DNA from 2 places in the Wenzhouxiangella sp. YN9 genome. Region 1 is predicted to be linked to the other one. Evidence: riboswitches for the same ligand, from Rfam matches in the RefSeq annotation. Region 1 holds a riboswitch; the other holds the start of a gene.
The links. Region 1 has a riboswitch for cobalamin ahead of ACEWQ0_RS12725 (TonB-dependent receptor domain-containing protein). Riboswitches for the same ligand answer to the same signal wherever they lie in the genome.

Region 1 (7,840 bases):
GGTGGATCTGGCCGCGCTGGTGCTGGTCGACATCGCGCCGCGCTGGGATGACAGCGGCGTGGAGGCCATGCTGGCGTTCATGCGCCAGAATCCCCGGGGTTTCGAAACCCTTGATGACGCCATCGAGGCCGTCGGTGGCTTCCTGCCGCACCGCAAGCGCAACGGTTCCAGCGACGGGCTGACGCGCAACCTGCGTCAGGGGCGCGACGGACGCTGGTACTGGCACTGGGATCCGGCCATGCTGGCGCTGGCCGAGAAGAGCAGCAACCTCCAGTCACGGCTCAAGTCGGCTTCGCGCAGACTCAAGATTCCCACTCTGCTGGTGGCCGGCGGCCAAAGCGAAATCATTGGCCAGGAACACATCGAAGAGTTTCTCAAGCTGGCACCGCACGCCGAGCAGGCCACCGTGGAAGAAGCCTCACACACGCTGGCCGGAGATCGCAACGACCATTTCATGGGCGCCGTCACGCCGTTCCTCAAGCGGCAGGCCACCCAGGGAGCAAGCTGATATGACCCTGTTTCTTTTCCTGCTAGCCCTGCTCGTTGCGGGGCTGGCCTGCGCCTATTTTCGTGCTTCGATCAACACCTGGGCCATCGTCACCGGCCTGGTGGGCCTGGGCTTCACCATTGCCGGCGAGCCCGGCTGGATCTCGCTGATCATCTTCTGGGTGCTGTTCATTCCCGTGGCCGCCGTGCTCGTCAACCGCGGCTGGCGGCGCGAGCTGCTCACCCGAGCAGCGATGGACGCCTTTGGCACCATGACCCCGCAGATTTCAGAAACCGAGCAGGCCGCCCTGGACGCCGGCACGGTCGGGTTCGAAGGCGAATTGTTCGCCGGCAATCCGCGCTGGAGCCGCTTTGTCAAGAAGCCGCTGCATGAGCTGAGCACCGAAGAACAGGCTTTCGTCGATGGGCCGGTGCAGGAGCTGTGCGACATGCTCGACGAATGGGAAAACACCCACTACCGCGCCGGCGTATCCGAACAGGCCTGGGACCATATGCGCAAGCACGGCTTCTTCGGCATGATCATTCCGAAGGAGTTCGGCGGCCTGGGCTTCTCGGCCACCGCCCACCGCGCCGTGCTCGAGAAAGTGGCCGGTGTGTCGCCGATGGTCGGCTCGATCGTGGCCGTACCCAACTCCCTGGGCCCGGCCGAACTGCTGCTGCACTACGGCAGCGACGAGCAGAAAAACCACTACCTCCCGCGCCTGGCCTCGGGCGAAGAAATTCCCTGTTTCGGCCTGACCAGCACGGTCGCCGGTTCAGATGCCACCTCGATTGCCGACTACGGGGTGGTCTGCAAGGGTAACTACAAGGGTGAGGAAGTCCTCGGCATCAAGCTCAACTTCGAAAAGCGCTACATCACGCTCGCCCCAGTAGCAACCGTGGTCGGCCTGGCCTTCCGTTTGTACGATCCCGACGGCCTGATTGGCGATCGCGAGGACATCGGCATTTCCGTGGCGCTCCTGCCGGCTGACACCGAGGGCGTTGACATCGGCCGGCGCCACATGCCGCTCAACGTGCCCTTCCCCAACGGCCCGATCCGCGGCAAGGACGTGTTCATACCGCTCGACCACCTGCTGGGCGGCGTCGAGCACGCCGGCAACGGCTGGCGCATGGTCATCGAGTCGCTGTCGGTCGGTCGCGCCATCTCGCTGCCGTCATCAACCTCCGGCGGCTCCAAGGCCGCGGCGCTGGTCACTGGCGCCTACGCGCGCATCCGCAAGCAGTTCAACCTGCCCATCGGCCGCTTTGAAGGTATCGAGGAGGCGCTGGCCCGCATTGCCGGCCACACCTATGCGATCAGCGCGCTGTCGCGCCAGACCGCCTCGGCCATCGACGATGGCGAGCGCCCGTCCGTACCCGGCGCCATTGCCAAATACCACGCCACCGAATACGGGCGCGACATTGTCAAGGATGCCATGGACATCCACGGCGGCAAGGGCATCATTCTGGGCCCGAAGAATTATCTGGGCCGCGCCTGGCAGGGCGCGCCGATCTGGATCACGGTCGAAGGCGCGAACATCCTCACGCGCTCGCTGATGATCTTCGGCCAGGGCGCCATCCGCTGCCATCCCTACGTGCTCAAGGAGCTCAAGGCGCTCGAGATCGAAGACGAAGACGAGCGCCTGATCGAATTCGACAAACTGCTGTTCAGCCATGTTGGCCATTCGATCTCGAACGCCGTGCGCGCGTTCGTGCTGGGCCTGAGCTTTGCCCGCTTTGCGGTCGTCCCCGGCGACCGGCGCACCCGCAAGTACTACCGCAAGCTCAGCCGCTACAGCGCCGCCTTTGCCTTCCTGGCGGATATCGCCATGCTCACTTACGGCGGCAAGCTGAAAATGAAGGAGAAAATCTCCGGACGGCTGGGCGACGCCCTGAGCCATCTCTACATCTGCTCGTCCATGCTGCGTCGCTTCGAACACGACGGCCGCCCGGCCGCCGATCAGCCGATCCTGGCCTGGGCCTTTCACGACGCCATCTTCAAGATTCAACAGGCCATGTACGGCGTGGTCGACAACTACCCCATGGCTTGGGCGCGCCCGTTTCTGCGCCTGATCATCTTCCCCTTCGGCCGTGTCGAGCGTCCGCCCAACGACCGCCTGGGGCACAAGGTCGCCGCGCTGCTGCTGTCACCATCCGAGACGCGCGACCGCCTGGCCCGCGGCATCTACAAGACCAATCGTGAAGGCCACTGGCTGGGCGTGCTCGAAGCACTGCTGCCGGATGTGATCGCAGCCGAACCGGTCGAGCGCAAGTTCTCCAAGGCGCTGCGGGCAGGCGAAATCGAGGGCTACACCTTCGAGCAGCAGCTCGAACAGGCTCGCGACAAGAAGCTGCTTGCCGACAAGGAGATCGAAGTGCTCACCGACCTGCGCAAGCGCGTCCTCGAAGTGATCAGCGTCGACGACTTCGATCTGGCCGAACTGCAGGCCGGCCTGACCGACAAGTGCGAGGCCATCCGCGACCAGCACGAAACCGACGCCAGCTGAGGCCTGCCAGTCCGCGTCACCGCTTACCGGCCCCACACCGGTGCCGGCACTGCGTTATAATCCTGATCGCCGGTCGGCGCTGCCGCCGGCTTTCTTTTTGCCAAATCGCAGTGAGTTTTCGGGAAGCCGGTGCAAGTCCGGAACTGCCCCCGCAACTGTAACCGGCATTGACGCGCAGGCGTTGATGTTGCTGGATAAATCCACTCCGCCGAAAGGAATGGGGGAAGGATCCAGCCTGGGCCCGCCACAGCCGGCCACCGGAAGTCAGGAGACCGGGCTCGCTGCATCAGTCTGAACTTCCGGGTTGCGGCGGGCGACCGGTGTCGACGACAGTCATTTTCCTTCGCTGTCGGTGGCGCTGCCCTGCCACCCACCCGGCTTGATGCGCGGGTGAGCGCAAGGAGCACACATGCAACGCACCACCTTGAGCGTGCTGGCGAGCGCCGGCATGCTGATCTCGAGCGGCCTTTCTGCCGCCGACTCAACCTTTGATGGCGATACCGTCCAGGTCACGGCGACGCGAACGCAGCAGTCGATCGACGCCTCTCTGGCGGCTGTTTCCGTGATCACTCGTGACGACATCGAGCGCATACAGGCGCCGGATCTGCTGGAGCTGCTGCGGCTTCAGGCCGGCATCGACGTCGCCCGCAGCGGCGGCCCCGGGGGGCAAACCAGCCTGTTCATGCGCGGGAGCAACTCCAACCACGTGCTCGTGCTCGTCGACGGCGTGCGCGTGAGCGCAGCGGGTTCAGGCGGCTTCACCTGGGAGATTCTCGATCCGTCCATCATCGAGCGCATCGAAATCGTGCGCGGGCCGCGCGCGGCGCGCTGGGGCTCGGACGCCATCGGGGGCGTCATTCAGATCTTCACCCGCCTGCCCGATGGCGGCGGCGCACGCGCCGCCTACGGTCGCTATGATGATCGACAGCTGGCCGCGCAGGTCGGCAACGGATTCATCGGCTTCAACGCTTCGGCTCGTCGCACCAACGGTTTCTCGGCCCAGAATCCCTCCGGCCCCTCCTATGACCCCGACAATGACGGTTTCGAAAACCTGAGCTTCAGCGCCCGCGGCGACCACCCGCTCGGTGACGGCCAGCTCAACTGGTCAGCGCGTGCCGCCAGCGGTGACGTCGAGTTTGATCAGGGCGAAACCGATTTCCTCAACTACGCCCTGAGCGGCAGCTACCGACGGGCCACCCGCGGCCCGTGGACGTGGGAAGGCTCGGCCGCCTTCTATCACGACAACATGGAAACCGATAACGGCTTCAGCATCGCAGACGCCGTCACCCGCCGTGTGCAGGCCGGCTTTCAGGCCGAACGCGGCGTCGGCAGCGGCACCTGGCTGCTCGGCGTCGATGCCTGGCAGGTCGATGGCGACACCGACGACTCATTCGACGAAAGCCGCGACAACGTCGGCATCTGGACCGGCCTGGACGGCGGCGACCGACAGCTTTCATGGGAGGCCGCCCTGCGCGCCGACCACGACAGCCAGTTCGGCTCGGCGCTGACCGGCAACCTGGCCGGCGGCTGGCGCTTCACCGAAAGCCTGCGGCTTTCGGCCAGCCTGGGCCGGGCCTTCCGCGCGCCGACCTTCAGCCAGCTGTACTCGCCCGGATTTGCCGGCCAGTACGCGGGCAACCCCGACCTTGACCCTGAAACCTCGCTCAGCGGCGAAGTCGGCCTGGACTGGTCCGGCCCGGGTGGCCACGGCCTGAGCCTGAGCCTGTACCAGAGTGAAATCGACGACCTGATTGCCTTCACCGGCGTCGACTTCGAGGCCGTCAACGTCGAAAAGGCACGCATCCGCGGCGCCGAGCTGGGCTACCGTTGGACCACCCGCCAGTGGCGGGCAGAATCCAACCTGACCTGGCAAGATGCCGTCAACCGCTCTCAGCACACCGACCTGCTCCGGCGCGCCGACTTCAAGGGTTCGCTGACCCTCGATCGCACCTTCACCAACGGCGGCTGGATCGGCGGCGAAGTCGTCCACGTCGGCAAGCGCCCGGACTTCGGCGTCGAACTGCCCAGCCACACCCTCGTCCACCTGCGCGCCGGCTGGCCGCTGGGCGCGGGCCTGAGCCTGGAAGGCAGAATCGAGAACCTGACCGACAAGAAGTACGAACCGATCGCCGGCTACAACGCCGCCCGCCGCGCCGCCTTCGTGGCCGTTCGCTGGCAGACGCCTTAGCATATTCGCTACCGGCGACGACAGAACCCGCCGAGCTCAGCTCGGCGGGTTGCAAGGCGCCACGCACCTCGATTAAAGACCCCATCAAAAGAACCCGACTCATCGTACAACCCCAGGCGAGCTACGATCCTGGTGAACGATCAACCGATTGGGTTCGATGACCAGCCATCGCTGATGCGGATGATGCCGCTCAAAGGCTTGCTCAGCATGTCGATCGGCTGACCCCCACGACCTGTCGCACCGGAACGCTGCGGAAAAGGTTCGCTTGGATGGCCGAGTACAACTCGGGTCAGGCAACGCTGAGCAAAGCGCTCAGTCCTCGTCACCGTGCGTCCACATGCGATGCAGTTGCTGTACGGAGGCGTCCAGAAGAAATCCGAGCGCGCCGATCAGAACAATGACTGCCATGAGTTCCGAGTAAGCCATGCGGTCCCGGGTGTCCAGAATGAAGTAACCCAGGCCGGAGCTGACCCCCAGCATTTCGCAGGGAATCAACAGGATCCAGGTCATGCCGATGGCCACGCGCACTCCGGTCAGTACGTGCCCCCGTATACCCGGCATCACGACCCGTACGAGAGCTTCCCACCGCGTGGCGCTCAGGCTGCGGGTGAGCATCAGCCACTGAGGGTCGAGCTGGCGCACACCGGCCGCTGTATTGATGATCATTGGCCATACCGCAGTAGCGGTAAGCAGGAAGTACACAGGCGCGTCGCCGATCCCGAATACCATCACTGCAATCGGCATCCACGACAGCGGCGAAATCATCCGCAGAAACTGGAACGCACTGCCGGTCATTCTGTCTGCAACCCTTGACAGCCCGATCAGAATGCCGATGGGCATTCCAATAGCCAGCGCGGCCAACAGGCTCAAGAGAACGCGGCGCAGGCTTGCGCAAATATCGGTCGTCAGTTCATTTCTTGCCAGCAAGCTGTAAAGACTGCCAAGGGCATCACCGGGTGCCAGCATGGCAGCCAGAGGGAGATCTTGCTGGAGCAGTCGTACACCGATCGACCAGAGCCCGAGCAGAACACACAGGCCCGCCAGGCTCAAACCAATATTCAGGCTGTTCTCCGGTAACGCAGAATCACTTCCCGGCCCATTGGCTGTTACGGAGTCAGGCATCAATGATTTCCGTTCGGGTAAACGACTCCGGCTGGTCGAACACCTTCATGCCGCCGACGCGGCCGATCGCATGCTTGACGAAACGATCGTCGACAAGGTCTTGTGCCGCGAACTCGGGCGCCAAGTTCGTGAGGAAATCCCGCTTGCCTTCCACGTAGGTTTCCTTGAGCATTTCAATCATGCGCTCTGTATAGCTGGGATAGGGGTAAGGCTGGAAGTCAATGCGGTGAGAGTCCCACTCCCCGTGGCGAATGGCCCCGGTGGATGCATGGAACGCGTTGTCCTCTGGTGACGGCGCCAGCACCTTGGCCAGAACCTCCTCCGTATGCGGCATATATCTCTGCGCGCCGGCGCGCGACAGAAGGCGAGCGCTTTCCTTCCTGTTTTCCCGAACCCAGGCCTGAGCCTCGACAATGCCGTTGACCACTTTCTGTGACCACTTGCTGCGGGCCTCAAGATCATGCTCGTGCATCATGACCACGCAGCAGGCGTGCTCTTTCCATACGTCCCCGGTAAATCTCAGCACCCGGCCGATGTTTCGGACTTCACTCAGGGCGACAAACGGCTCAGCCACAATATAGCCGGCCACCCGGCCAGTAGCCATGGCGGGCAACATGTCTGAAGGCGCCATCACCACAAGTTTTACCTGCTGGTCACCGGGAGTGCCTTCGCCGATCGGCTCAAGCCCCTCTTTCTTGAACAGATACTGAAGAATGATGTTGTGGATGGAGTACCAGAAAGGAATCGCAATCGTGGTGCCACCAAGATCCTTGATCTCTTTGTAGTTGCCATCTGCCGCCACCGCCAGGGAGGAACCATCCACGTGGTTCCAGGCAACAACCCTTGACGGGGATTTGCTGCCGTAACGGGCATAAACGCTCATCGGAGAAAGCATATGCACCACGTTTACCCGACCACTCAGAAAGGCCTCCACAAGCTGCGCCCAGCTGCGGAACATGCGGGGTTGCTCCACTTTCAGCCCCTGCGCCTGCCAGAGTTGATTCTGGTGGGTGATCAGCAACGGGGCCGCATCGGTAATCGGCAGATAACCCACGCGCACAGGCGCTGAGGGCTCAGCCGCCAGAGCCGAGCTCAGCATGCTCAGCAACGGTGCCGCTCCCGCGGCTGTAAACAGGGCCGACAGCTTGAGAATCCGCCGGCGTGAATGCGAGATGGTGTCTGTCATGGTTCGGAATCCGGCATGTTCATGAAATGTGCGTTATCCGGGGACAGCCTGCAGGCGGTCTCGAGTGCCGTGCTGTTGATCGAAGCGCCCGCGGCCCAGTGCGGTGACGATCTCGCGGCGGCTGCGGACCAATACGGGATTGCTGCCGTCCCGGCTGTGGCCACTCAGATCCCATGTGCCGGCAACGCACACTGGCTGGCCTCCCAGAAGCACTACGCGATCGGCAACATGCAGTGCTTCATCAATGTTGTGCGTTACCAGAATGGCGGCTGTGCCATGGTTTTGGGTGACGCTCAGCAGTAGCTGCTGCATTTGGCTGCGGGTGACTGCATCCAGTGCACTGAAAGGCTC
Region 2 (7,840 bases), on a different contig from region 1:
TGGGGTGGTAATCGGATCGGTTATGATTCAGGCGTTTACCGTCAAGAGCCTGCAGGTCAGCTGCCGATGCGAAGAGTCTACAAGTCGAAAATCGATGCCTGGCTGCTGGCGGCGCTGGCCGGCGGCGTGGCGGTCCTGGCCTATATCGCCGGCATGACGCTGATGAGCGGGGGGCCGATGGTCCGGCTGCAGAGCCTGATCGTGGTCGCTGCTCTGGCGCTGACGCTCTGGGTGCTGCTCGGCACCCGTTACACCATGGAACCCGAGCGGCTGCTGATTCGCAGCGGCCCGTTCAAGTGGACGATCGCGCTGGCCGACATTCGCGCCATCAAATCCACCAACAATCCGGTGGCCAGCCCGGCGCTGTCGCTGAAAAGGCTGCGGATCGACTACGGCAAGGATCAGGTCGTGCTGATCTCGCCGCGCGATCGCGACGCATTCGTGCGCGAGCTCGAGAGCCTTCGCCGCCAGGCGCGTTGATCACGCGCTGCTTGAAGGCTCAGGACTGCAGGTGCGCGAGCAGCTCGTCGAAGTAGTCGCGGATGCGCGCGGCGTTGGTGCCGGTATCGCTCAGGCCCACGCGCGACTTCGAGCGCACGTCGACGGCGCTGCCGCCGTCCGCGCCGCGGATGCGAATGACCACGTCGTCCTTGAAGCCGAACCAGAAGGTCGTGGCGGTCGCTTCGATGCGGCCCTGGGCCTCGTCGGCCGCGACGATTTCCCAGCCCTGCGCCCGGGCAACCGCCAGGGCGTGCTCGAAGGCGATGGCCGGCCAGGCGTCGATCTTGAGCGTCTGAATGTCGGGATAGGCCTCGCGCTGCTTGCGCGCCGTCTGTTCGCCGGCGTACTCGGGCGGGTTGGGTGCATCGGCTCGCAGCGGCGCAATGGCGACGAACTCGGGCGGGTCGGCGGTGTCGGTGGTGATGTCGTGAATCTTCGGCACCGAGCCCGCGCTTTGCGCCAGACTCCAGGGGATGCCGGCGGTGGCCAGGCCAACGACCAGCGCGGCGACCAGACCCGCCGCTCCGCCGCGGCGCGTGGTCGGAATCAGCAGCAGCGCGATCGCCAGCGCCGCGGCGGCCACGCCGCCGTACACGGCCCAGCGCATCAGGGTAAAGCCAAGGCGGAAATCCCACAGCCCCAGGCGCGTGCCCGGCCCGGCCAGAAGTAGTGCAGTAGCGGCCACGATAGCGACCAGGAGAATCAGTTGAACTAATCGGTGCATGTCGAACCCCTCGCCTGGATGGGCGAAACCATCAGTAAGCTCGTTATGCAAGCTATCATACGGGCCATTGTCAAAGCGAGAACGGATCTTCGTGTCTGAGGCTCTCAAACGACTTTACCGGCTTGTGTTTTCGGGCTGGCCGCTGCTGGTGCTGCTGTTGTTCGGCGCGTTGTTCGCCTTCCGGGCCTGGGTGGTGGAAAATCATTACGGTCAGGCGCTGGCCTGCGAAGGCTGTTTCTTCATGCCGGCACTCTTGCAGGATCTATGGATTCTGGTCATAGCCTGCGGCTTGCTGCTTGTGGTGATCCTGTCGCCATGGCGACTGATTTCGCTGGTGGCAAGTCTGGCGCTGGGGATCCTGTTCCTGGCCTACGTTGCCGACGTTTATATTCTGCATGCATTCGGCATACGTCTGTTCCTGGCCGATGTGGCCATCTATGGTCTCAACGCCTACTTGATCTTCGAGCAGTTCTCGTCTTGGGCCGGAGGGCCATTGGCGAGTGCTGTAGTTGTCTTGGTTCTGGTGCTCCTGGCTGTTATCCCGGCGCTGCTTCCGCGACCAAAAGCGCCGCGAGTGGCATGGATCGTGGTGGCTATCGCCGCGCTGGCGTCCTCGACGGCGGCGCTCACCGACGAGCCTGATTTCGTCAATAGTTGGATCTATGCCAATTTTCTGCAGGCCAATAGTCACACCAGCGAGTCGGTACGCTATAGCCCGGCGGAAGCAACGCAGCATATGGCCGCCTATGAGGAGCATTTTCCGACGCGCTGCGTCGACGCCCCGATCGACCGGCGAAACGTCATAATCCTGCTCGTCGAGTCGCTGTCGAACTATCAAAGCAAGCTGTTCGGTGGCCACCTGGATTGGACGCCTGCGCTCGATGCCGTAGCTGCAAACAGCGTTCGATTCACCCACATGCATGCGGGCGGTTTCAGCACTGTTGAAGGATTGATCAACACGCTCGGCGGAGTACGGCTGTGGGCCCCCTTTCAGCATCTGTTCGACTCGGCGGGCTTCACCAATGCGTGGGGAATCGAGGATGGTTTGGTGAGAATTTTCTTGCGAGCCGGTCACCATACGGCTTTTCTGAGCACCAGCCCGTTGAACTTCCTCCAGTGGGGTGAATGGCTGGATGATGCCGGCTTCCAATACATCGAGGGTAACCAGCACCCCTTCTACCGTGACTGGCCCAAGGTCTCTTTTCACGCGGCCGCCGACGAGGCTCTCTATCGGCGCGCCCTGCAGTGGATGGAACAGCGGGATCAGGATGAGCCTTATATGCTGGTACTGGAGACGGTCAGCAGTCACCAGCCTTTCATCAATCCCGATACCGGCGCCTACGACATGGAAGGCACCTTCCGCTATGCTGACCACTGGGCCGGCTGGTTTCATGACCAGCTCGAAACACGCGGCTATTTCGACAGCGGCGTGCTGGTCATTCTGGGCGACCACCGCAGCATGACGCCGATCAGCCAGGCCGAACACGAGAACTTCGGCCGGGCAGCCGCTTCACTGATCCCCCTCATTGTTGTCGATCGGGAGTGGGCGGGTCCGTCGGTAGTCGATCGGGTCCATGGCCAGGCCGATCTGGTGCCCGGGTTTCAACAGCGCCTGTACGGCGAGGTCTGCCTCGACGGTGTGCAGACGGCGTTGTTCGAAAACAGCGACGCGCCGCCTGGCTGCGCCTTCCATCTGCGCGGCACGCCGCGCGGCATCGTCGATGTGTTCTGCGACGATGGCGCAGGGCAGGTCAGGCTAGACGGTGACGACACGCGTTTCGTCGAGAGCAACGGTCTGTCGCGGCAGCGTCGGGAGCAATTGCTCAACGTGATCGCCGTCGAGCGTCTTCGCGGTCTGCAGCGCCGCCGGCCGCAAAAGCCATGACCCCGCTGGCGCAGGCGATCGAGGCGGCGCAGGCGGACACGCTCGGCTGGCTGCAGACGTTGCTGATTGCCCTCATCCAGGGCCTGACCGAATTTCTTCCCGTCTCCAGCCAGGCGCATCTGGTGCTGTATTCCTGGGTCACCGGCGGTGCTTATCAGGGCCTGGACTTCGACATCATCCTGCATGCCGGGTCGCTGCTCGCCGTGGTGGTGTACTTCCGGCGAGAACTCGTGGCCATGGCGCGCTCCTGGTTCGGGTCGCTGGCCGGGGGCGGTGGTGATCGTGATTCCCGCCTGGCCTGGTGGCTCATCATCGGTACCCTGCCGGCCGTGGTCTTCGGCTTCTTGCTCAAGGATCTGGCCGAAGAAGAGTTGCGCGCGATCTGGATCATGGCCGCATCGCTGGTCGTCTTCGGCCTGGTGCTGGGCTGGGCCGATCTGCGCGGGCGGCGTGAGCACGATGAGCATCAGCTGGGTTTGAAGGGCGTGCTCATCATCGGGTTTGCCCAGGTGCTGGCGCTGATTCCCGGAACCTCGCGCTCGGGTATCACCATCACCGCGGCGTTGTTTCTGGGCCTGACGCGCGAAGCCGCGGCCCGCTTTTCCTTCCTGCTGTCGATCCCGGTGATCACCGGCGCCACCGTGCTGGGGCTGCGCGATCTGTCGGTCGCCGAGCTTTCTGCACCGTGGGCGCTGCTGCTGCTCGGTTTTGTCGTCTCGGCGGTGAGCACCTTCCTCTGCATCCACTATTTCCTGGCGTTCATTCGCCGCATCGGCATGCAGCCGTTTGTTGCCTACCGCGTTGTGCTCGGGCTGGTGCTGCTCGGGCTGGTGTTGCTGTAACCGATTACGACTGTGCTGGGCTGGCGCCGGGCGCGGGCGCGCCTCTGCGCAGAAATCAACCCGGCAGGAATGGGAATGACATTCCTGCCGGGTTGATGACCACCGGCTTCGGCGTTGAAAGCGCCGCCACGCGAGTGTCTGGCCGGGATGGCTCAGAAGCTGAAAACGCGGATGCCCGGGTCCAGCATCTGCGCGGCCATGTCCAGTGGCGTGGCCACGCCCACACCGTCGATCAGGTCTTCCTTGCTGTAGTCGCTGTGGGGCAGATACAGCGCACAGACGTTGGCAGTGGCCCCTTGCTGCAGCAGCCCGCGCATCATCTGGCCCGGGGTGACGTTGTTTGGCCGGAGCGCGGGCGCGTCATATTGCTGCAGCGCCAGATCACCGGCGGTGTCACACAGCAGGATGTTCACCTTGGCGCCTTGCTGAGCCATCGTGCTGGACAGCACCATCGCCATGCCCTGGGTTTGCAAGGATTCGCTGGTCACGATGACCAGCACTTCATCGACCTTCTGTGAATCGGCTGCGTGGGCGCCGATCGAGGCGGCGAAAACCATGGCTGCCGCCACTACTGTCTTGAGCATGTTCATCATCGCGTTGTTCTCCTTGGGGTTGAGGGTGGTTCAGAGCGCCCTGGTGAAAAAACACCAGTCGGTGCAGCCGTAGCCGCTACTGGCTGTTTCCCCTTTCATTGGACATGGTGAGGTCTCCTTGAGTGGGGGACGACCGTGCGGGCCGTGTGCACGTGCGCTGCAAATAAGGGCTTGCCTGCCGTCGCGCTTGAGGGGCACGGGTAATACAGGAATATTAGATTATCATGATACAGCGTTGTCGACTGGGTATCCAATGGATCGGTCATTTATCGCTGACAGCGCTGGCTCATGCCTTCTCGGCAAGCCCCCTTCAGGGTGATCATCGACTGTTTTTCGGGCAAACGATCGAATTCCCTGATGCGCAACATGTTGTGTTGACAGTGCGTCTGTTCCCCATTATCTTGTGCCATGCTGGTACTCGACGGCGGTGCGGAAAGGTTCACCACCGCCCGAGGGTTTAATAGGGAATCCGGTGCAAGTCCGGAACTGCCCCGCAGCGGTAAGCGAAAACGAAATGCAGCATCAGCACTGGGCCGCAGATTGTCCGGGAAGCGCTGCAGAGTAGGTGGCTCCATCGATCAGCATGATCAGGGCACCGCGTTCGCAAGTCCGAAGACCTGCCGGCACGTCGGGTGCAATTGCAAGCTCGCCCGGCGCGGGTAACCGCTTCCGCGGGGAGGCGTGTTGCGCGGGGACTCCATGGCGCCGGGTTGCGGCCTGCCCCGAAGCGACGTTCTCCGAAAGCGGTGTTGCCCACAGGTCCTGCGCGAGGGAGCAGGAGAATGTGCCGCAGCGTCAGTGAACTGAACGTTCCTGCGCGCCGCAAACGGAGTCAAATCATGGATTATTCCGAACTCTCAGCGCAGCCGGAGACGGCTGAGCGCTCTTCTTCCACCCGTGCCTCCTGCGCCAGCGATAAAGCGCATACGCATGACGGCAAGGCGGGCGAGCATCATCACAGCGGGCTGAAAAACATCATCAAGCGTGATGGTCGCGTCGAGCCCTATATTCCCGGCAAGGTCAACGGTTGGGGGCAGTGGGCAGCGGCCAATATCGGCCGGCAAGTCGACTGGTCGGCTGCGGTCATTGACGCCGTCAGCGCCATGCCGGAAACCGCGCCCAGCGCCGAGCTGCAGGAAAAGCTCATCCGCAGCTGCCTCGATCACGACACCTGGTCGTGGTACCTGATGGCCGGGCGCTTGTATGCATCGCATCTGCACAAGACCATTCATGGCTCACGCATCCCGACTCTGGCCGCGCTGCACGAACGCATGGTCGAGGATGGCATCATGAAGCCGCTGGCCTATGATGGGGAAGAGTACGCGCTGGCCAATACATGGATCGATCACAAGCGCGACTATGAGACACCGCACTTTTCGCTGCACTACCTGCGCCGCAAATACAGTTTGCAAAATCGTATTACCGGTCAGGAATATGAAACCCAGCAGTTTGTGTACATGCGCATGGCCATGGCTCTGGCCGAGCATGCGCCTGCCGAAGAGCGCATGGCGCTGGTCGAGCGCTATTATCGCGCCTTTTACCGCAAGCTGATCTCCGCGCCCACGCCCAACTATGTCAACCTTGGAACGCGTCTGCGCGGTTTCGCGTCATGCTGCCTTTATGTCAGCGGTGATACCGAACAGTCGCTTGCCATCGGCGACCACATTGCCTATCGCATGACGGCGGCTTCGGCCGGGATCGGCAGCCACATCATTACCCGCAGCAAGGGCGACCCGGTGCGTGGCGGGGCCATTGAGCACATGGGCAAGCTGCCGTACTTTGCCGCGATGGGCAAGGCCATTCGCGCCAATATGCAGGCCGGTCGCGGCGGCGCCTGCACGACCTATTACTCGGGCTTTGATCCCGAGGCCGAGGTGATTGCTCATTTGCGCAATCCGCGCAGCACCGAAGACCGCAAGAATCGCGATCTGCATTATGCGCTGGTCACCAACCGCCTGTTTGCCGCCCGGGCGGCGCGCAATGAGCGCGCGTTTTCCTTCAACGTGCACAATGCACCCACGCTGACCGAGCTGTTCTTCAGCGGTGATGCCAAGGGCTTTGCCCGCGAGTATGCCCGTCTGGAGCGGGATGAGTCATTCGAAAAACAATGGTTCAGCCCGCGTGATCTGGTTCTGACCGCGCTCAACGAGGCGCTTGAAACCGGCGTGGCGTATCTGGTCAACATCGACGAGATCAATCGCCATACGCCGTTCAAGGAGCCGATTCATTCAAGCAACCTGTGTCTGGAGATCTGTGAGCCCAACCGCCCTTATCAGGACATGCGCGACCTCTACAGCAGTGAAGAGGTCGGGCGTATCACCGTGGCCGACGAGCACGGCGGCGCGCATTATTTCAACTTCAATCAGGAACTGAGGCTGTCTTGTGGACGCAGGGTGTTTGCCGGAGAGCTCGAGGCCGGGGATCAGCTGGCGGGCAAGCGCCGTGGCAGTCGTGCCGAATGTGCCGGCATCAAGGTGGCTGGCGTGCTTGAAAGCTACCCGGAGCCCGAGGTGGCTCTGTGTTCGCTGGGCGCCATTGCGCTGGACAACTTGCCCGACGGCGATGACGAGGCCTATCAGGAGGCGATGTATCTGACGCTCAAGATGATCGACTACTGTATCGATCATGCCGACTACGTTTTGCCTCATGTCGGCGTGACCGCCCGCGCGCGGATGAACGCCGGTGTGGGTTTGATGGGCGTGGCGGCGCACATGGCGCGCAGGAGACTGCAATTCGACACTCGTCGCGGCCGCGAGGAGCTGCACCACATCGCCGAGCGACACATGTACCACGCCATTCGTGCTTCGCTTCGCCTGGCTCGGGAGCGCGGCAAGCCGCGCTGGATACACAAGACGAAATGGCCCGACGGCTGGCTGCCGATCGATACCTACAATCGCAATGTCGATGAGCTGGGTGATTTCGAATACTGCTACGACTGGGAAGCCCTGCGCGCCGAGGTGGTCGCCAACGGCGGCATTGGTCACTCCTGCCTGGTGGCTTTCATGCCGGGTGAATCGTCTTCCAAAGCGCTGGGCCAGCCCAACTCGATCTACCCGGTGCGTGATGTGGTACTCGGCAAGACCGACGGCAGCGTGACGGTGCGCTGGGCGGCACCGGACAGCGACGACCCGCAGGTGGCTTATCAATCGGCCTGGGATATTGCCGAGATCGACATGATCAAGGCTTATGCCGTGTTTCAGAAGTTTACCGATCAGGCCATCTCGGCCGACTTGTGGCGGCGGATTGCCGACGACAGCAAGGTCAGCAGCAGCGAATTGCTCTCGCACTATCTGGC

Region 2: linked by a shared signal. The riboswitch ahead of ACEWQ0_RS02445 (ribonucleoside-diphosphate reductase subunit alpha) and the one ahead of ACEWQ0_RS12725 (TonB-dependent receptor domain-containing protein) in region 1 are both predicted to bind cobalamin.

The regions. Positions count from the first base shown of each region.
Region 1 is NZ_JBJNIP010000115.1:152,887-160,726, reverse strand. Features, by position in the region: gene ACEWQ0_RS12735 (alpha/beta fold hydrolase) at 1-508, shown strand, start outside; gene ACEWQ0_RS12730 (acyl-CoA dehydrogenase) at 510-2,993, shown strand; cobalamin riboswitch at 3,064-3,288, shown strand; gene ACEWQ0_RS12725 (TonB-dependent receptor domain-containing protein) at 3,403-5,181, shown strand; gene ACEWQ0_RS12720 (ABC transporter permease) at 5,494-6,303, opposite strand; gene ACEWQ0_RS12715 (ABC transporter substrate-binding protein) at 6,296-7,402, opposite strand; gene ACEWQ0_RS12710 (ABC transporter ATP-binding protein) at 7,523-7,840, opposite strand, start outside.
Region 2 is NZ_JBJNIP010000055.1:95,104-102,943, reverse strand. Features, by position in the region: gene ACEWQ0_RS02470 (PH domain-containing protein) at 67-480, shown strand; gene ACEWQ0_RS02465 (DUF1499 domain-containing protein) at 500-1,225, opposite strand; gene ACEWQ0_RS02460 (LTA synthase family protein) at 1,224-3,110, shown strand; gene ACEWQ0_RS02455 (undecaprenyl-diphosphate phosphatase) at 3,107-3,952, shown strand; gene ACEWQ0_RS02450 (DsrE family protein) at 4,105-4,545, opposite strand; cobalamin riboswitch at 4,941-5,184, shown strand; gene ACEWQ0_RS02445 (ribonucleoside-diphosphate reductase subunit alpha) at 5,385-7,840, shown strand, end outside.